Regions from separate parts of the Listeria rocourtiae subsp. hofi genome, predicted to be linked through region 3. Evidence: predicted binding sites of a transcription regulator. Region 3 holds the regulator's gene; each other region holds the start of a gene.
What was found. The regulator Rex, encoded in region 3, represses fermentation and respiration genes when NADH is low (regulators of the CRP and FNR family bind a similar motif). The targets are predictions, from matches to a motif close to TTGTGAAATATTTCACAA.
Positions count from the first base shown of each region.

Region 1: the regulator Rex is predicted to act here: its motif matches at 5,435-5,452, upstream of R8925_RS04745 (cytochrome ubiquinol oxidase subunit I).
Region 2: the regulator Rex is predicted to act here: its motif matches at 4,933-4,950, upstream of nirB (nitrite reductase large subunit NirB).

Region 1 covers NZ_CAUYTL010000006.1:52,836-59,805, reverse strand. The annotation lists gene cydC (thiol reductant ABC exporter subunit CydC) at 1-1,067, opposite strand, end outside; gene cydD (thiol reductant ABC exporter subunit CydD) at 1,068-2,783, opposite strand; gene cydB (cytochrome d ubiquinol oxidase subunit II) at 2,783-3,796, opposite strand; gene R8925_RS04745 (cytochrome ubiquinol oxidase subunit I) at 3,798-5,222, opposite strand; gene tadA (tRNA adenosine(34) deaminase TadA) at 5,668-6,141, opposite strand; gene R8925_RS04735 (acetate--CoA ligase) at 6,282-6,970, shown strand, end outside.
Region 2 covers NZ_CAUYTL010000028.1:19,990-26,959, forward strand. The annotation lists gene R8925_RS11775 (sensor histidine kinase) at 1-706, opposite strand, end outside; gene R8925_RS11780 (GAF domain-containing protein) at 713-1,156, opposite strand; gene cobA (uroporphyrinogen-III C-methyltransferase) at 1,178-2,200, opposite strand; gene nirD (nitrite reductase small subunit NirD) at 2,197-2,508, opposite strand; gene nirB (nitrite reductase large subunit NirB) at 2,514-4,913, opposite strand; gene R8925_RS11800 (precorrin-2 dehydrogenase/sirohydrochlorin ferrochelatase family protein) at 5,030-5,467, opposite strand; gene R8925_RS11805 (sirohydrochlorin chelatase) at 5,464-6,174, opposite strand; gene R8925_RS11810 (RNA-binding S4 domain-containing protein) at 6,242-6,505, opposite strand; gene R8925_RS11815 (putative polysaccharide biosynthesis protein) at 6,625-6,970, opposite strand, start outside.
Region 3 covers NZ_CAUYTL010000019.1:728-7,697, reverse strand. The annotation lists gene R8925_RS09285 (KUP/HAK/KT family potassium transporter) at 1-1,386, shown strand, start outside; gene R8925_RS09280 (hypothetical protein) at 1,790-1,969, shown strand; gene R8925_RS09275 (hypothetical protein) at 2,008-2,631, shown strand; gene R8925_RS09270 (ABC-F family ATP-binding cassette domain-containing protein) at 2,731-4,677, opposite strand; gene R8925_RS09265 (redox-sensing transcriptional repressor Rex) at 5,056-5,697, shown strand; gene R8925_RS09260 (aminoglycoside 6-adenylyltransferase) at 5,746-6,549, shown strand; gene R8925_RS09255 (DNA glycosylase AlkZ-like family protein) at 6,552-6,970, shown strand, end outside.

The DNA.
Region 1 (6,970 bases), on a different contig from region 3:
ACCGGTGCCTTCGATTCCGCGTAACTAAAAGTCAGTTTCTCCGTGCGCAAAGTCACATTTTCCGTATCAATAGCGATTTTTTCAAGCGCCCCTTCCTCTTCCCAAGTCAGAAGTTCTGCATCTTCAATTTCTTCCAATCGCGTAATCGAATCCTTATAAAGCGAGCCATCACTGACTGCATTGCTCACCGGAATAAAGCTCTCCGATAATGCCAAAATCGCCAACACGAACGCTGCAATAAATGTTGGCTCAAAAACGCCATCCACAGCTTGCCGATTCGTCCAATACACCATCGAAAGCACCATGACACCGATAATCAGTTGCCCAACAAAGTCCCGCAACGACGCAAAACGCGCCTGCTTCGTCTCTGCTGCCAAAAGCAACTTCTCATCCGCCTCATAACTCGCAATAAAGTTTTTTTCACGTCCACTAAACATCCAGTCACTAATCCCGAATACCGCATCCGTGAATTTTTGATACAACTTATTCCGCTCCTGCTTCATGTACGCATTTTTCCCACGGGCATAAAGCAACGAAACCCAAGGCATCACAAGCACAAGCAAAGCAATATAGGCGAAAAATAAAATCGCGAACGGTATCGAAAAGACGCCGAGTGAGATCACAATACCGCCATACAAAACCATCGCTACAATATTCGGCAATAGCGTCGTCAAATAATAATTTTGCAAATGCTCAATATCATCCGATAACAGCCCCAAAATATCGCCCGTCCGATAACGCGAACGCATCAATAACGCCTGCGGTTCAATAATACGATACAAACGCACACGCATCTTAGCCAAAATTCGCAAAACGAGCGAATGACTCGCCAATCGTTCAATATACCGCGATACCGCACGCATAATCCCAAATGCCCGAACCCCAACGATCGGTACATAAATCAATAAAATCGTCTCCGGAATCGTTGCCGCTGTCGAAATCAAATACCCCGACGTAAACATCAACGCCCCCGTTGAAAATACTGTTAGCAAACCAAGCAAAATAACCCAGAGGAAAAGCATCCGATTTTGTTTAATATAAGGACCAATCCAGCTACTTTGTCTCATCTAGATCTCCTCCAATTGGGCTTTGATTAATTTCGCATAAAAGCCATTTTTCGCGAGCAATTCTGCGTGCGTGCCAACTTCCACAATCGCGCCATGATCAAGCACAATAATCCGGTCCATTTCAAGCATCCAATGCAACCGATGCGTCGCAAAAAAGACAAGACGATCCGCGAACAAATCAAGCATCGGCTGCTTCAACTCATACTCCGTCTCAATATCCAAATGCGCAGTCGGCTCATCCATCAGCACAATCCGGCGATCACTCAAAAACGCCCGCGCAATCGCAATCCGTTGCTCCTGACCGCCACTAAGTATGCGCCCAGCCTCACCAACAAGCGTATCGTAACCCTCATCAAGCTCCGCAACTAAATCACGCAACCCAGCCGCATTCGCCGCCTGCTCCACCGCTGCATCATCACTATCCGGCGCATAAAATCGAATATTTTCCCGTACAGTCTCATGGAACAAATAAGGATGTTGCGGAATATACGTCACCTGACTCTGCCAAGCCGCATCACGCAACCCCACACGCTCCTCCTCATTCCACAAAAATGCACCATCTGTCGGTTCCAAAAAACCACTTAAAACATCAATCATCGTTGACTTCCCAGCCCCCGTCGCACCGATAATACCGATTTTTTCAAAACCCGACACCGTAAAATTTGCCGCATCAAGCGATATCGGCGAATCCGGCTGGTGCTGCACCGTCACATTTTCCAAAGTAAATGATGTACTTGCGTCATAATCCAAAACTTGACCAGTCACAACCTCCGTCATATCCTTGTCAATAATCTCCTGAATCACACGTCCAGCCTCCTGCCCATCCAGCGTCGCATGATAGTCCGAACCAACCTCACGAACTGGTAAAAAGTACTCCGGAGCTAAAATAAGAATCGCGAGTGCCGGCTGCAAAATCATCGTCGACTCAATCAAGCCTAGCCCAAGAAACACCGCCACCGTTGCGACCGAAAGCATCGTAAAGAAGTCCAGCGCAAACGAAGACAAAAACGCCATCCGCAAAGTCCCCATCGTCGCTTTTCGATAATCCTCACTCACTTTCGCAATATTCCCCTCATGCGAGCGACTAATCCCGAGATACTTGAGCGTTTCAAGTCCTTTTAATGAATCCACAAAATGATTCGACAAAACCCGGTGCGTCTCAAACTGGCGATCCGCTTGAGCCCTCGTTGCCAGCCCAATCATCACCAAAAATAGAATCAAAATCGGTAACGTCAAAATTAGAATCACGCCCGATGTCGTATCTTCCATAAATACGTAGATTAAAATCATCGCCGGAATAATCGACATGTTCATCAACTTCGGCAAAAATAACTCCAAATAACGACGGAAATCAGCGACACCTTCCATGACCATCGTCACCACTTTTCCTGTCCCTTCCGCACTCGTAAATCGCGGCCCAAGTAGAAACAGTTTAGAAAGCAAAGACTCACGCATCGCAGTTCCCGTTTTTGCGGCATAGTCATATACAATTTTGCGTTTCCATACATTCAAAAAATGCCGTACGAGATAAGCCCCCGCAAAGAGGCCTAAATCGAACAGCGCGTCTGCCCACGAATCTCCGTGAAACAGTGTCGTAATCGCAGTTGCTAAGTATTTCGCCATCGCAATGATAGCCGCGCCCTGAACGATTGTCAGGACGGCTAGCATGGCAAGGATTGGTTTTATACCTTGGTATTTCAATAAATCTCTACCCATTAGTACGTCATTTTCTCCTTACTGGATACACGCTTGCGGAACACATAATAGCTCCAGATTTGATAACCTAGTACGAACGGCAAAAGCGTCAGAGCCACGATTGTCATTACTTTTAGCGAATAATCGCCGGATGCTGCATTATGAATCGTCAAATCATACAACGAACTCGTTGAACTAATCATGACACGCGGGAACAATCCTGCAAAAATCGCACCGATCGTCCCAACAATTCCAAGTCCACTAAAGGCAAACGCCCAACCTTCGCGCCCCTTCCAAAGCGCAAGCGCAGAGATTACGTAGAACACGACCGTTGCACCTATCATAATCGGTAACAAAATCGGGCGAACTTGGAAAATATCTGTATAGAAGAACGCCATCACCACAAAAATAGCAAGCACAGGAACTGTTACAAACCACATCCGTTTGGCAATACGAGTCGCGCGCTCACGAAGATCATCATGCGTACGAAGCGTAATAAATAGCAAACCATGGAAGTAACAAATCAGCGTTACCGTCAACCCACCCATAAGCGAGAACGGCGTAATGTAATCAAAGAATCCTGCATTCATATTCATCTCACTATTAATCGGCATTCCCGCAACAAGGGACGAGAACAAGACGCCAAGTAAGAACGGAGGCAAAATACTACCGATAAAAATAACCCAATCCCACGTCTTCACCCAAGCCTTCGTGTCATGTTTCCCGCGGAATTCAAACGAAACACCGCGACCAATGAGCGCCAGCAAGAAGAACACAAGTGGAATATAATACCCACTAAACATCGTCGCATACCAGTTAGGAAACGCCGCAAAAATCGCACCCCCAGCCGTCAGCAACCAAACCTCATTCGCATCCCAGAACGGACCAATCGTATTAATCAAAACACGACGCTCCAAATCATTCCGAGCAACAAAACGAGTCGAAATCCCAACACCGAAATCAAAGCCTTCCAAGAAAAAGAATCCGATGAAAAGCACAGCAACTAAAAGGAACCACAGTTCGTTTAATTCCATCTTAATTCGCCCCCTTTAAATCAAATGGATCGACAGACGCAGGCGCTTTTTTGCCTTTTTTCTTATCATGATTATGCGCGTCAGGTCCAGCCTTAATTTCACGAACAAATAGCCACACGAGTACAATCGCGAGCGCTAAATAAATCGCCGAAAACGCAATGAGCGAGAACAATATCGAGCCCGCCGAAACGTTCGGTGAAACCCCGTCTGCCGTTGACATGTAGCCAAAGACTACCCACGGTTGACGCCCAACTTCCGTCATAATCCAGCCCATTGAGTTCGCGATGAATGGGAAAGCAATCATCGGAATCATCAAACGTAGATACCATTTTGACGTTGTTAGTTTTTTACGCCATGCAAGGAAAGCTCCCCACAAGCCGAATAGAATCATCAACATACCAGAAAGCACCATAATACGGAAGCTCCAGAATGACGTTTTAACAGGAGGAATGTAGTTCATATCCGCCCCGAAACGATCTTTGTACTTCTCTTGATACTCTGCTTGTAGCGATTTCATACCTTGCACACTGCCAGAGAACGTCGAGTACGAAAGGAAACTTAGCGCATAGGGAATGTTGACTTCCCACGTATTTTTCTGGTTATCAACATCAATACCCGCGATCATCGTCCACGGTGCCGGATCGGCTGTATCTTCCCAAATCCCTTCCGTTGCAGCCATTTTCATCGGTTGTGTTTTAACGAGATATTGTGCTTGCTGGTGACCACTAAAGGCCGTACCAAAACCACCAATAATAACGAGCACAAGCGCGATTTGGAACGACTTACGGAAAAAGTCCACATCTTGCTTTTTAAGTAATTTGTATGCGCTGACCCCAGCCACAAAGAATGCCCCGGTCGCGAACGCACCAAAAATAACGTGTGGGAACTCCACAAGTAACTGTCCATTCGTAATAAGCGCCCAGAAATCATTCATTTCCGCACGACCATTAATTTCTTGGAACCCTACTGGATGTTGCATGAACGAGTTTGCTGCTAAGATCCAGAACGCAGAAAAAACCGTGCCCAGTGCAACAAGCCAAATACACATTAAATGTAATTTCTTATTCAAGCGGTCCCAGCCGAAAATCCATAGCCCGATAAACGTTGATTCCATAAAGAAAGCAAGTAGCGCTTCAATTGCAAGTGGCGCTCCAAATACATCCCCCACGAACCGCGAGTAATCTGACCAGTTCATTCCAAATTGGAACTCCTGAATAATCCCGGTTACAACCCCAACAGCGAAGTTAATTAAGAACAAATGCCCCCAGAACTTCGACATTTTTTTGTAGACTTCTTTTTTCTTCACAACATACAACGTTTCCATGAGAGCAACCATAAATACAAGTCCAATAGAAAGTGGTACAAATAAGAAATGGAACACAGTTGTTGATCCGAATTGAAGTCTAGCTAAGAAAAGTTTATCCACCTTTTTTCCTCCTTTTTGTGATATTCGGGCATTTAATCCCTTTTGTTTTGTGTTATTATAATTGGCCGACTCTTTACTATACACATTAATCACTTGTGAAAAACAGTGAATACAATTACGCTCGGTTGTATTTTAGTTCACAAATGTTTACGCAGAGAAAGAACAAATGCGAAAATCCCCTATTCCGCAAGAAATATTTCTATTTTCACACTTTGTCTATTTTCTCACATAAATATGAAAGAGTCGTCTAATTAGAATAAATTTTATCTAATTCTTATTCTATCTCATTTCAGCCTAAATTTGTTTAGTTCTTTTGGTTCTATTTTCATAAGGGAAAACATGGAGGGATAAAATGAGACAGACGGCTTAGTTAAGTACTATCAGTTTATTGCACATTTATTCACAAATGATAATATAATGGATGTTCCTTGCATTAAAATAGGCATTAAGACTCTTTTTGCTGTTTCTTTCTCGCACGCAAATCTCGGAAAAAATTAGTAAGGATAGCACCGCATTCATCAGCTAAGATTCCTGCTTCGACTTCACATTGATGATTGAAGCGCGAATCTTGGAGCAGATTCATGAGCGTCCCTGCGGTTCCAGCTTTTGGATCAACAGCTCCGTAATAAACGTTAGCGATGCGGGAAAGTAGAATCGCGCCGCTACACATTGGACAAGGTTCGAGCGTGACGTATAAATCAGCACCTTCTAGTCGCCATGCATCCTGAGTTTTACAGGCATCCTGAATCGCGAGGATTTCGGCGTGTGTGATGGCGTTTTTTGTTGTTTCACGGAGATTATGCGCTCGCCCGATAATTTCTCCATTAAGCACGACAACCGCGCCGATTGGTACTTCTCCTTTTTCACGTGCTTTTTCGGCTTCGATTAGAGCATCACGCATATAGCTTTCTTTAGACATGTATTGTTCTCCCCTCTTGATTATTCTTTATTTTAGCATAGGTATGCGGTTTGTGTCTTTTATTTGCTTTGGCTTGTTTGATATAGTACCATATATTAGTATCAGGTCATAAAAAACCTAAACCAAGGAGATGTTTCCAAATGAAATCAGAAAATTTAATTGCCCCTGAATTTTATAATATTACGGATGAGATTGCGCAGTTTGACTCAGAGAAGACGGCGTTGATTTGGGAAAATGAAGCTGGGATAGTGAAGGAATGGTCGTATCATCGATTATTAGAAACAGCTAATCGTTTTGCAAATGTGATGAAGGATTCTGGAATTGGAAAAGGTGACCACGTAATCGTTATGATGCCACGGCTGCTCGAGACGTACGCAGTTTACATGGGTATTTGGCTGACTGGTGCGATTATTATTCCAGCTTCAGAGCTTTTGAAGGCGCATGATTTGGAGTATCGGATTCATCATGCGGATGTGAGGGCAATCATTGCGGATGCGAGTTGTACAGCAGAATTTGATAAAATTATGGACATGCCGAGTGTTGTGACGCGAATTGTTGTTGGTAGAGATAGCGCGATTGATGGTTGGCAGAGTTATCAGCAGTTGGTTGATACCGCTAAGGTGCAATTTGAAAAAGTAGCCACGCGCAAGGATGATCCATGTTTGCTGGCCTTTACCTCAGGCACGACGGGAAATCCGAAGGGCGTTGTGCATGTACATGGCTGGGGTTATGCGCACATTCGAATTGCAGCAGATCACTGGTTGGATATTCGTGAGAGTGATACCGTTTGGGCAACAGCGGGGCCTGGCTGGCAAAAATGGGTTTGGTC
Region 2 (6,970 bases), on a different contig from region 3:
ATAGTTCGGAAACGAAAACAACATGGACACCAAAGAGTTGCTCATAGCGCTTAAAGTAGGCTTTTAATGCCGCAAAAATTCCGAGGTCATCAAGTGCTGATGGACGTAGTTCTACAGCCATATTACGAATATCTTCTAGCGTTGTTGCAAGCATTGAGTCCATCTCGGCAATACTTGATTCGTAATCTTCTTTTTTAGTCATATATTTAATTTTGCGAAGTTCGATTAACGTGCTGAAAAGTCCCTGAGCTAAGCCATCATGAAGCTCTCTCGATAACCGCTTCCTTTCATTTTCCTGCGCGTTGATAACGTATTCAGTCATTGTTTTTTGCTTCAAAAGTTGCTCGGTTTGTTGCTGTTGCGTTAAGTTCCGCAAAAGGAGCAGGCTAATTCCAGCAGCCTCATCAATCAGCGTATAGCTCGCGCTAAATGGTATGTTCTCGCCACTTTTCACGTTCAAGAAAATTTGAAAAGCTTCGTTATCTGCTCGTTTCCGCAAAGAACAACCGAGACATGTGCGTTCTTCGAAAATCGAAGTATAGCCACCGCAATATGTGCAAAAATCGCCTAGGTTCGCCTCGTATTGGCCCAGTAAGCGATTCGCTGCAGGGTTAGACGCAATGATTTCACTTTTATCTCGCAGCAAAAAAACAGCATCGCTCATCTGTTCATAGGCTCTCATAAATAGTTCGGATGTAATTTCCATTTCGCATCATTCCTTTGTGGCTATTAGGTTTGGTTGCATCTTGTCAGCAACTTCTTGCAAGTTCGTAATCACCGGCTCTTTAATTTGAGTGACTTTCCGGTAACCCCCAAGCATCACACCTATTACCGCATCTTCTGACATGATTGGAACAGCGACAATGCTCGCTAAATTTTCGATGAGCGCGATTGGATACTCTTGAAGTGGCGCAAACCTGTCATTTTTTAAGTCTTCGGAAACCATTGGTCGCGCAGTTCGCCAAACGATTCCTGCAATACCTTTTCCAATTTGGAGAACGATTTTTTGATAGCGTTGATTTCGGTTGCCAGCGACGTATTTCCAGCGTATCTCTTTTTGCCCGTTTGCTGCAATCGCGGTGGCAATGCCGACAAAGTCTAACCCGAGTTGCAACCTAATATCAATTAGTTCATTAGCTATATCTTGCTCTTTCATTGACTTCTCATTCCTCCTTAACTACCCCTCTAGAATAACACGTGTTGGGTCGTTTTGGAATATGCGAAAGATTTCACTTATACCTAATCGATCTAATTCTTTTTGAAAAGCTAGTGCCGAAGTTCCATTATGCAAAATGACACCATCCCATTGTTGCTCGGATAGGACGCGAATAGTAATGTCATCGAATCTTGCATCATTAACAGGAAGTGCGTAGACGTGAGCGCCAAGCTCGGTATATTCACATAGCTGGTCGAATGTAACGCCGTTCTCAGCTGCTAATAAATAGCGCTTGCCAAATAGCGGCATTTGTTCAAACCAAGAGGTGGCATTACGTTCTTGGACAACGTTTCCAACGATAATCATAGCTGGATTCGCCATCGTTGTTTTCGCTAGCTCGGATTCAATAGTTGCGATAGTTCCTATTAGTACTTTTTGGCGTCCAAGTGTTCCCCATTCGATGATTGCAACCGGGAGTTCTGCAAGATTTGGTTGCTTGCTGATTTTTTCGCAAATACGCGGTAAGTTTTCGATACCCATGTAAAAAGCTAGTGTGCCACCGAGCGCGAGTGTCGTCATATCAATTTCTGTGAGAGCATTATTTTTCTGATGACCCGTTGCAAAAGTGACGTGCCCATTATGGTCGCGATGCGTTAGGGGAATTCCCGCATAAATTGCAGTTGCAGAACCTGATGTAATTCCTGGAACGACTTGATAGGTTAATCCTGCATCTGATATAGCTTTCATTTCTTCACCAACACGTCCGAAAATAGCTGGGTCCCCGCCTTTGAGACGCACTACTTTTTTACCTTGCGTGGCATTCGCAATGATTGCAGCATTGATTTGCTCTTGACGCATGATGTGATGATGTGGCAATTTCCCGCAATATAGAAATTTAGCGTCTTTTTTTGCTAAATAGAGTAGTATTGGGTTGACAAGTCGATCATAAATAATGACATCTGCCGTCTCTAAGTGACGTCGGCCTTTTAGTGTCAGAAGTCCTGGATCGCCTGGACCCGCTCCAATGAGATAGATGTTCGTCATGCGTTCGTTACCAAATAGATTTTTCCATTTTCAACTAGCGTCTCATAAGTTTTAACACAGCCTTCATCAGGCGCTGCGACCAATCCGGTTTCTAGTGAAATTTTATAGTCATGAAGTGGACAGAAAACGTCAGTTCCAGATACAGTACCTTCTGCCAAGGGCCCATTTTTATGTGGACAGCGGTTTTCAATAGCTTTCACGTTGTCATCAGATAGTCGAAATAATGCTATTTTAGCGCCATCCATGATTACTTCACACCCAATGAGTGGCATCAAACTTTCTAAATCTGCTATATAGCTTTTCTTCATCGCAGTCACACTCTTTCTACGTGATATAGTTTTTGTTTTTCATTATCTTGTAAAACTTGTTTCCATGGGTCAGTCCGGCCAGCAAGTGCCTCGTCTAGTGCAGCTTTTAGTTTTGCTTGTTCGATTGGATCGAGAATGATGCTGCTGATGTGCTCCATGCCCATTCGTTCGAGCCACGGCGCAGTCCGCTCCATATAAACACCTGTTTCACGGTAATATTGGACGAAGGCGCTACAAATGTCGAGTACTTCTTGTTCCGTCGAAACGGTGGTTAGGAGCTGTGCTTCTTTGACTTCTGTCCCGCCGTTCCCACCGATGTAAATTTGGTAGCCATTCTCCACGCAGATAATGCCGTAGTCTTTGATACCTGATTCGACACAGCTTCTTGGACAACCAGAGACACCCATTTTAAATTTATGTGGCGTGTCGACAAATTCAAATTGGCGTTCTAGCGCTTCGCCGAGTGCAAGTGCATCTTGTGTACCAAAACGGCAAAATTTCGATCCGACGCATGATTTAACGGTGCGTAATGTTTTTCCGTATGCAAAACCGGAGCGCATGTCGAGTTCTTCCCAAATTTTTGGTAGGTCTTCTTTTTTTACTCCGTATAGGCCGATGCGTTGTCCGCCTGTTAATTTTAGTAATGGGATATCGTATTTTTCAGCGACTTTGGCAATTTTTATAAGCTGTTGTGGATCTGTTTGGCCTGCATACATCCTTGGAATTACCGAATAAGTGCCGTCATTTTGGATATTGGCGTGCAGTCTTTCGTTGACGTAGCGACTTTCTGGTTCATCGGCATGTGTCTGTGGGTAAATCATGTTGAGATAATAATTGAGCGCTGGGCGACATTTCGAGCACCCTTCTGGATTACGAAACGCCAGCACATGGCGAACTTCTTTTGCGGTTTGTAATTGTTTTGAGCGGATTTGAATGATGAGTTGGTCGCGTGTGAAGTCTGTACATCCACAAATTCCAGCTGGTGCGGCGCTTACGAAATCGTCACCGAGTGTGTGTTCCAGAATGTCACCAATGATTGGTTTACATTTCCCACATGAACCACCTGCTTTTGTGTGTGCAGTTACTTCACCGATTGTTGTGAGGCCTTTGTCCGTGATCGCGCGTGTAATATCGCCTTTTGTAACGCCATTACAACCACATACAGATTCATCATCAGGCATTTCGGCAACGCTTGTACTTTCGGATTCACCCGATTTGTGAAGTAGTGAAACAAGTGTGAAATCGGTTAGTTCTTCTTCTTTTTTTAGCAGGTTATAGAGCCTGTTACCTTCTGTTGTATCCCCATAAAGCACAACACCAACTAGTTTTCCATCACGTATGAATACTTTTTTGTATTTATTTTCAATGCTGTTAAAAATAGTGACGCCTTTAATTTCGGCATTTTCTTTGATATCACCGGCTGAGAATAAATCACAACCAGAGACTTTGAGTTGGGTGAACATTTTGCTACCACGATATCCTTTATTTTCGATATCGCATAGGTAGTCTGCGAGCACCTTGCCTTGCTCATAAAGTGGCGCTACAAGACCGTATGCGATTCCATTATGTTCTGCACATTCTCCAACAGCAAAAATGGCTGGGTCAGCGGTTCTCATAAAATCATCAACTACGATGCCACGCCCAGTTGGTAAGTTGGCGTGTTGGGCTAGCTCGATTTCTGGCTTAATTCCGATTGCCATCACAACTAAATCTGTTTCGATTTGCGAACCATCTTTGAAAGCTAGGCCAGTGGCACGTGATTTGCCGAGAATTTTGGAAGTTGCTTTTTGCATAAGGAATTTCATGCCTTGCGCTTCAAGATCTGCTTTTAAAAGTTCACCTGCTTTTGCATCAAGCTGGGTTTCCATCAGCCAATCTGCAAGGTGAATTACCGTTACATCCATGCCTTGATCAAGGAGCCCACGCGCTGCCTCCAAGCCAAGTAGGCCACCGCCAATGACAGTCGCTCTTTTGTATTTCTGAGAGATTTCAATCATTTTTTCGGTATCAGCAATAGTTCGGAAACCGAGAACACCTTCTAAATCTGCACCTGGGATTGGCAAAATGAAAGCACGTGACCCGGTCGCTAAAATAAGCTTGTCGTAAGTGAGGTTGCGCTTAGTAGTTGTAACCGTTTTGGCAAGCCTGTCGATTAGAATTGCTTGTTCATTCGTATGTAGTGTGATGTTGTTGGATGTATACCAAGTTTCGTCATTGAGAATAATTTCTGGGGTTGTCATTTTGTTTTGTAGAATATTCGACAGCATGATGCGATTGTAGTTCGGATATGGCTCATCCCCGATAATGGTGATGTCGTATTTGTCTGGATTGCGGCCTAGAATTTCTTCGATTGTGCGTACACCAGCCATCCCATTGCCAATCATGAGTAATTTTTGTTTCGACATATGTTTCCCTCCTGTTTTCATGTGAACAAATGAACAATTGGTGGTAAAATTAGATGACTTAATTATACAGGGATTGGCCTACTTCTAGTATGGGGGAAAACACTGAAAAAAGCGCCTCAAATATCAGCGCTTTGTTTTAAATTTTGGAGGATTTCTGTCGTGCAAGCTGGATTCTCTCCATTTGTCGAAATCGCGATTAGATGGTCTTCTTGATGAAATGTTGCCATGTTGAAAAAGTCTGATCTAGACTTGTCAGTGCAGTCGTTAATTAGTTGATGCGTGGCTATATCCTTAGTGACTTGGGTATTAACTGCTGGATCATTCGTACAGCAGAAAATGAGAAATGCTGTTTTGATATGTGTCGATTGATATTTTTCTTGGATTCGGTAGACAGCCATCTGTTGTAACTCTTCTGTGAATGACGGGGCGACGACTGTGATGTTAGCTCCTGTCATAAGAAGACCTCGCGCTTTTCTAGTTGCAATTTTACCACCACCGATGATTGTAACGTTTTTATCGGTTAACTGTAGCAACACTGGATAGCCATCGTTCATGGTTGCGCCTCCTCAATTTTGCGAATAACTGCGGTTGCTAGTTGTTTGTCTAGTTCGAGACAGCTAGTTTCATAGAAATCCGAGTTAATTTCTGTGATCCCTGTCCGAATTTTATCAACGAGCTGGCCTGTAAAAAGAAAGTAAGGCATCCAGTAAACTGGGCTCTTTGTTGCTGTTAGTTCCGCTGCGATTCGCTTGTAGTCCGGTTCGCCGTGGAGCATGCCAAGTGTGACTTTAATGCCAAGCTCAGCGCTTAGTTTAGCAACGACATTTTCCATCTGATTCCGCGGTTCGTCGTAGGATGCGCTTCCATGAGCGATGACCAGAATTGTTGCGTTAGAGCTTGGCTTAGCATCACGAATGCGCGTGGCTGCAACCTTGACTGTTTCTAACTCTGCACCAAATGTGTCGGCAATGTGAAATGTCACGCTCGGATGCGCAGATTGTAGCTTAGCAACATGTTCTGGAATGTCTTTTGTTGCGTGCATCGCGGGAAATAACAGCATCGGCATGACTGTAATCTCCGTTGCCCCTTCTGCAATCATTGCTTCACCGACGAGTGGCAGAGATTCATCTTCTTTTTCTAGAAAAGCAATTTTTTGGCAAGATTCAGGTCTTTTCTGCATTATCTCTGCGACAAAAGCTCGAAATTCACGGTTTTTCTCGGGTAGGCGACTTCCATGGGCAACGTATAGGATGGCTTTCATTGTTTTCCTCCTCGAATGTGAAAAAAGAGCTTGAAACCTGACATGCGTCTCAAACTCGAATTTTCATTTATTCTTCATCTTTGCGTTCTTCTTTTAAAATCGTGTACATCTCTGTTGCAACTTCTTTACGGGCATTTTCTTCTAAACGATCAATGCGTGCTGTCACCGTTTTTTGTCCGAATTTGATAACAAGTTCGTCCTCTACTTTAACGTTTGTGCCTGGTTTGGCAACGACACCATTTACCGAAATACGGCCTTTTTCAGCGACTTCTTTCGCGACGGTGCGGCGCTTGATTAGTCGGGATACTTTTAAAAATTTATCTAAACGCATAGTTCCTGCCATTTTTCATCCATCCTTTGTTTGTAAAATTTATCTTTATCTTCGCACGATTAACGTAAAATTGCAACTATACCAGTCAACTTCGCCTAATTCGATTCAGGCGCAAATAGTTATTTTTTGTGAATTTTATTGGCGAGCCACATTAGCTTCGATCCAAATGGCATATAGACGAGGTCGCGAGTCGTGAGTAGTTTGAATTTGATGATGCAATAGAAAAAGATGATGCCCCCGATTAGAGCTCCTAGCAAGGCTTGGATTGCACTTCCTGTTCGGCTTGTGAGTGGCCAAGTTGCTTCCCACGTTATTGGAATAATAATCATTAATATAAACGCGAGTAGCGCCCAGCCAATCATGTGTTTGCGGATGAACGGGACTGGTAGTTGGCGCTTGAGCAGGATGTAACACATAATAAGCGTTGCCGCAAGACCGATGACGGTGGACCACGAGGCGCCGTAT
Region 3 (6,970 bases):
TTTAAAGCATTTTCTCCATATTACGCAGTGGAATTACTTTTTAGTGATCAAAATAAAGCTGGATTCCTAATATTGGGTAGTGTGTTCCTAGCAACAACAGGTGCAGAAGCTTTATATTCCGATTTAGGACATGTTGGACGCAAAAATATCTACATCACTTGGCCATTCGTTAAAGTCTGCTTACTACTCAATTATTTCGGACAAGGCGCTTGGATTATATCGCTCAAAAATTCAGACGATCCATTTGTGAATCCGTTTTTCCAAAGCATGCCAGAACCGTTCATCATGTACGGCGTATTGATCGCTACATTAGCAGCAATTATTGCCTCCCAATCCTTGATAACAGGCGCATATACATTGGTTTCAGAAGCAATCGCACTCAATCTATTACCGCGCCTAAGCATCCGTTACCCATCAGAGACGAAAGGGCAAGTTTATATTCCAACTGTGACGACAGTGCTTTGGATTGCCTGTGTAGGCGTTGTGCTCTATTTCCAAGATTCGACTCATATGGAAGCTGCGTACGGACTATCAATTACTGTGACAATGCTGATGACGACCGTATTACTTTTCCAGTTCCTGTTACGAAAAGGATTCTCCAAACTGGTTACAACAGCTATTCTCATGACATTTGGAATCTTGGAATTTGCCTTCTTCATCTCAAGCGCTGCGAAATTCATGCACGGCGGTTTCGTCGCAGTCATTATGGCCGTAGCAATTATGGCACTTATGTATATCTGGTTCAGCGGCTACCAACTAAAAACGAAACTAGTAAAGAACGTATCCTTGAAAAAATTCGTACCAATGCTCGCCAAATTAAAAGTAGACGAGGCGTATCCAAAATTTGCGCATAATCTTGTTTATTTAACGAGTAGCCGCAACCCTTATCGCGTTGAGCATGAAGTCATGGCGTCGATTCTTGACAAACGTCCAAAGCGCGCTGATGTTTACTGGTTTGTAAACGTTCAAGTTGTCGATAGCCCATATGCCGCCTATTATACAGTCGAGAGTTTTGAGAGTGATTTTGTGATTCGCGTGCAATTGAAACTAGGTTTTAGAGTTGAGCAAGATATTAATGTGTTCCTACATCAAATTGCGAAAGATCTCATATCAAAGGGCTCACTCGCACAACAAAATCGGAAATATACAGCCAAAATTGGTCGTAAGCTTGGAGATTTCTGCTTTGTTATTGTGAAAGACGAGCTGAGCACAGAGGCCGATCTTACCAACTGGCAACGAGGGATTATGAAAAGCAAATTGTTCATCAAGCATTTCACAACGTCACCAGAAAATTGGTTTGGCTTAGAGTACAGCGATGTTCAAACAGAAAACGTTCCATTGTACCTTTCGAAGAGAAAAGTCGTTAAGATTCGAGAGTGGAATTGAGTATATTGTTAAATCAAGTATGAATGCGTATATTTGGCAGGTTGAGATAGGACTTGACATTCAACTTCAAAGATAGAAAGCAGAGTCCGGGACAAACTCCCATGTCAGCGAAAGCTGACATGGGAGTTTGTCCCGGACTCATTTTAGAAAATGGAGTATACAAGGATGTTATTTTTTAATTCTATAGATATCTTTGTCCAAATGATAGTATATTTATAATTCAAAATATAACTTATTAAATTGTGTACCATATGTTTATTGGTAATTAAATGCATCCAAAAGTTAACGATTTGACATTTAAGTAATATTAATGTAATATTTATTGTAAACGGATACATAATGTGGATTATCTTCAAATGATATAGAAACATGTGAAATTATAATTGATAGGAGGTGAATCAATATGAATATAAAAATAATATTTTATAGTATCTTTACTATATTAGTTTTGTTCTTACTGGTGGCATTTCTTATGAGCTGGATTTCAGGCGTAGTACTAATGATTGGTATTTTAATGTTATTGTTGCTTAACATCCTATTTGGTTCTTTAAAAAAACATACGATGGAGGATGATAAAAAATGAGGAGAGTAGTCACAATATTACTTGCAGGAGCGCTTGTCGTGTCAGTGGCAATACCGGCAGAGGCTGATAGCACAGATGAAATAATTTATTCAGATTCAAATATTTCTATATCACAAGAGCATAGAGACTCGTTTCTTGTGATTGATAAAAATACTAAAAAAGAAAATGAAATAACAGTAGATGCTGAAAACAAAACGGCTACAATCACTGATGAAGATGGTTCAAGAATAGATATCAACTATCAGCAACAGAAAAGCTTGGACATGGTTAAAACAGACATCATAATTGACGGTGAGAGAGCTGGAACAATCAATGTATCCACTGAAAATGAGCTGGCTCCGAGATCATTAATGAGAAGCCCTAGTAGTTCTATGAAATTAATAACGACTAGAAAAGTCACAGCGACAATGACTAAGGTTAATAAAGCAAGCGCTGCTGTTGTGCTGATTGGATTAGGGTTAGTGCCAGGCCTTGGATGGACCGCTGCGGCATTCTCCGTATATGGCGTTATTAGTGAATTTAAAGGGAAGAAAGCCTATATAACAATCAAACAATATGCAAATAATTATAAATACAGAAATGATTTGTATGTTTATAAAGACAGTAAGAGAACTAAATTATTAAATAAGCAAAGGGGCATTCCAAGAAGATATTTTTCTTAAGTAAGGTTACTATTGGGCTAAGACCCCAAGTGATTTACATATTTATTGCTGAAAAATAGGATTCTCCATCAAATCAATAATGGAAAATCCTATTTTTATCTATTCTTCTAATTCCTCACTCAAAATTGTCCATTCATCCATCAAGTCCTCACTCAATTGTTTTAGAATATCGAGCCGCTCTGTTCGTTCATAGGCCGCCTCGTGATCTTGATACACCACAGGGTCCAAAAGTTCTTGCTCAATCTCATTAATTTTGGAATCCGTTTCTTCCATCCGCGTCTCGATTTCTTCTAATTTTCGCTTTTTCTGGCGCAACACTTTTTGCTGTTCCTTATCCAAGTGATAGGCATGCTTATTCGTCGCCAATTGCTTGTTCTGGGGATTTTCTTGCTGTTTTTGCAAAGCGTCAAGTCTTGCGTGCTCCTTTTGCTCTGCGATTTTATCTTGATAATAATCATAATCTCCAAGGTAGACCTGCGCGTGTTCTGGATGCATTTCTACAACTTTAGAAGCAATCCGATTGATAAAGTACCGGTCATGCGAAACAAACAAAATCGTCCCTTCAAAATCAATCAATGCGGCCTCAAGAACTTCCTTACTCTCAATGTCCAAATGGTTGGTTGGCTCATCGAGAATCAGCAAATTAGCGCCAATCAATGTCAATTTCGCCAGAGCAACACGCGCTTTTTCACCACCACTAAGCGTATTAACTACTTTCAAAACATCATCATCAGAAAATAAAAAATTGCCCAATGTTGTGCGAATCTCCTGCTCATTCAGCTCCGGATAATCATCCCAAAGCTCATGCAAAATCGATTTATTAGAATCAAGTTTTGCCTGTTCTTGATCATAATAACCAATCTGAACGTTCGTCCCAAAACGATAATCACCAGAAAGTGCCGGAATATCACCAATCAATGTTTTTAGCAACGTCGATTTCCCAATTCCATTCGGCCCAACAAGCGCGATACTTTCATGACGCTTCATATCGAAAGTAAGCTTCTGCGCGATACGCTTATCAACCGTATAACCAATTGCCAACGCCTCCACAAACAAGACATCCTTACCACTAGAACGCTCAAATTGGAATCCGAAGTGTGCTGTTTTTTCACTGCCTTGTGGACGATCTAACCGATCCAATTTCTCCAGCTGTTTACGGCGGCTCTGTGCCCGTTTTGTCGTTGAAGCCCGCACAATATTACGTGCCACAAAATCTTCTAATTTTGCGATTTTCTCCTGTTGTTTATCGAATTCCTTCCATTGCTGTTCTAATTTTGCTTGCTTTTGAACGAGGTAACGCGAATAATTGCCAACGTAGCGATCAATATGTGTCCGACTAATCTCGTACACTTGATTTACTACTTTATCCAAGAAATAGCGGTCATGCGAAACGATGAGCAGGGCACCTTTGTAATTTTGCAAGTAAGTCTCAAGCCAAGAAAGGGTCTCAATATCTAAATGGTTCGTAGGCTCATCAAGAATCAGAATATCGTGGCGCGCCAGAAGCAGTTTCGCTAAAGCAAGCCGCGTTTTTTGACCGCCGCTAAGCGATGCAATCAGTTTTTCATAATCCGCTTCGAAAAATCGCAAGCCATGTAAGACGGACCGAATATCAGCCTCATATTGGTACCCACCTTGTTCCTTAAATGCGTGCTGCAATGAATCATATTCCTTCATTGTCTGCTCATACTGCTCCTGGTTCTCATAAATAGCAGGTTCACCAAGACGTTCCTCAAGCGCGCGTAAATCTTGTTCCATTGCCTGTAATCCTGTAAAAACGTCTAGCATTTCATTCCAAATCGTTTTTGAAGACTCAAGCCCCGTGTTTTGCGCTAAATAACCTATTTGAACATGTTTTGGCTTTGAAATCGTGCCGCCATCATAACTCATCTGCCCAGCAATAATTTTTAAGAGTGTCGATTTACCCGCACCATTTCGACCAACAAGAGCAATCCGATCATTTGTTTGTACTTCTAATTTTATATTTTCTAATATCGTTTCAGCGCCAAAATTTTTGACAATCTGCTGTACTTGCAAAAGTATCATTTTTAACGTCCCCTTCACCTTCCAAAATCTCTATCCTCCTAGTTTATCGTAAAGCAAGGAGAGAAGCAATGGCTTGAGAAAGGAAACGCTTACGAAAATTAAATTCACAAACTTCCACTTGTGAAAAGACTAGCAATGTGGTATCTTTTACTGTATAATGGAATTCAACAAGCGTTGTAACAAAATAGTAACATATAATTTGAGCAAAAACATTGTGAAATCTATGTGAAATGTTTATAGTGAATAAGCAAGCATGTGAAATGAACAACGATAGAAATTGGCGCAATCGTTTTTGTTATATCTCCATGTTTCATAGCACAAGGATGGTGCGCAACAGCCACCGTCCATTTAAAATCAAAAGGAAGAAGGGAAACAAACATGATCGAGGAAACGGGCAAGATTCCACAAGCCACAGCAAAGCGTTTGCCGCTTTATCACCGTTATTTAAAGTATTTACATGAATCAGGGAAAGAACGCGTATCATCCGCGGAATTAAGCGAGGCTGTGAAAGTTGATTCAGCAACGATTCGTCGCGATTTCTCCTACTTTGGAGCACTTGGCAAGAAAGGTTATGGCTACAATGTGTCCTACATTTTGGACTTCTTTAGCAAGACGCTGAGCCAAGATAAGCAAACGAACGTAGCTATTATCGGTGTTGGTAATTTGGGGACCGCACTCTTACACTACAATTTCATGAAAAATAATAATATAAAAATTGTCGCGGCTTTTGACGTTGACACTAGTAAAGTTGGAACGGTACAACAAGACATTCCAATTTATCATTTAAACGATATGCAAGATTTGCTGAAAGAGAACAAAGTTGAAGTCGTAATTTTGACAGTGCCATCAGATGAAGCACAAACAACTGTTGATCGCTTGCTAGAAGCAGATGTGAAGGGGATTCTGAACTTTACACCGGCACGTATCAGCGTACCAAAACACGTTCGCGTGCATCACATCGATTTAACAACGGAGCTACAAACATTGATTTACTTCTTAGAAAATTATCCGAATAAATAACTATTAGAGCCAAACAATGTGTTTGGCTTTTTTATGAGGTGGGGAGCAATGTTAGAAGAAATTATAATGTGGGCCAAAAAGCAAGAACAAGTCCGCGCGCTCGTGCTAGAAGGATCGCTAGCAAAACAACAAGGCGTAGATGAACTATCAGATTTAGATATAAACGTCTGGTTCAGTGGAGAATTACTATTTGGAAGAAAAGTGGAATGGTTGAAGGAAATCGGTGACGTACTAATCGAGACTCCATTACATATGGATTCACCAGCCGGAGAAGTGGCAACACAACTCGTTATCTTCCAAAGTGGTATTAAGGTCGATTTTTCCTTCTGGCCAATTACATTTTTAGAAAACCCGTTCCCGTACTATGAAAAAATGGAAATATTAATAGATAAAGATGCGCATACTGAGCAAATAAAACGATGCGTCCACGAACAATCGAAGCTTCCGATGACAAAACTAACTTTTGATAAAATCGTAAACGAGTTCTGGTTTGAATTGCATTACGTTGCTAAGTTCCTAAAACGGGAGGAAATCTGGTTTGTACAGAGTATCCAAGCGGGAATCCGCGAAAACTATCTCTTACCGCTACTAGAAGAACAAGCCCGAATTGCTGGACGAAATACCTCTTTTTCAGGACGAAACATCGAATTATGGCTGAATTCGGTACATTTAGAGCGCTTACCATCGATTTTTGCAGATTACTCGCTGGAGACTAATTGGCAAGCGATGTGGGAAGAAATAGCATTATTTGAAGATATCTCGCAATTTATCAGCACGTACTATCAATTTGAACTGCCAACCGCTATGATAGAAGGAATGAAAAACTTATTGCGAAAAATACAGGAGGGATGACTGTGTTCACAAAAGCAGAAATAACGCAGATTAGGCTTCATAAATTAGGCATGGTGGAGCCATTTACAGAACCTACCACATTCATAAGACAAGCAATCGCGCTTCAAACACAGAATCATCAGCCGGCACTCGTGAATTTTTTGCAACATGTAGATATGAGTTGGCTTGAAGCAGAACAGTTTTTTGCATCCAATCAAATTATTAAAATATGGGCTAACCGATTGACACTGCATACTTTTTTAGCGGAAGACTGGGAGATGGTATTTCGCGTTTTTGGTACACGAACGAATATTGTGCACCGACTTTGCCAAAAAGAAGGCACTGACTTAGCATCGTTGTTGGTGGAAATAGACGATTTGGGGCGAAAACGAGAGGTTTTTAGCCGTAAAGAATTAGAAGCAATCATTGGTGAGTATCCCTC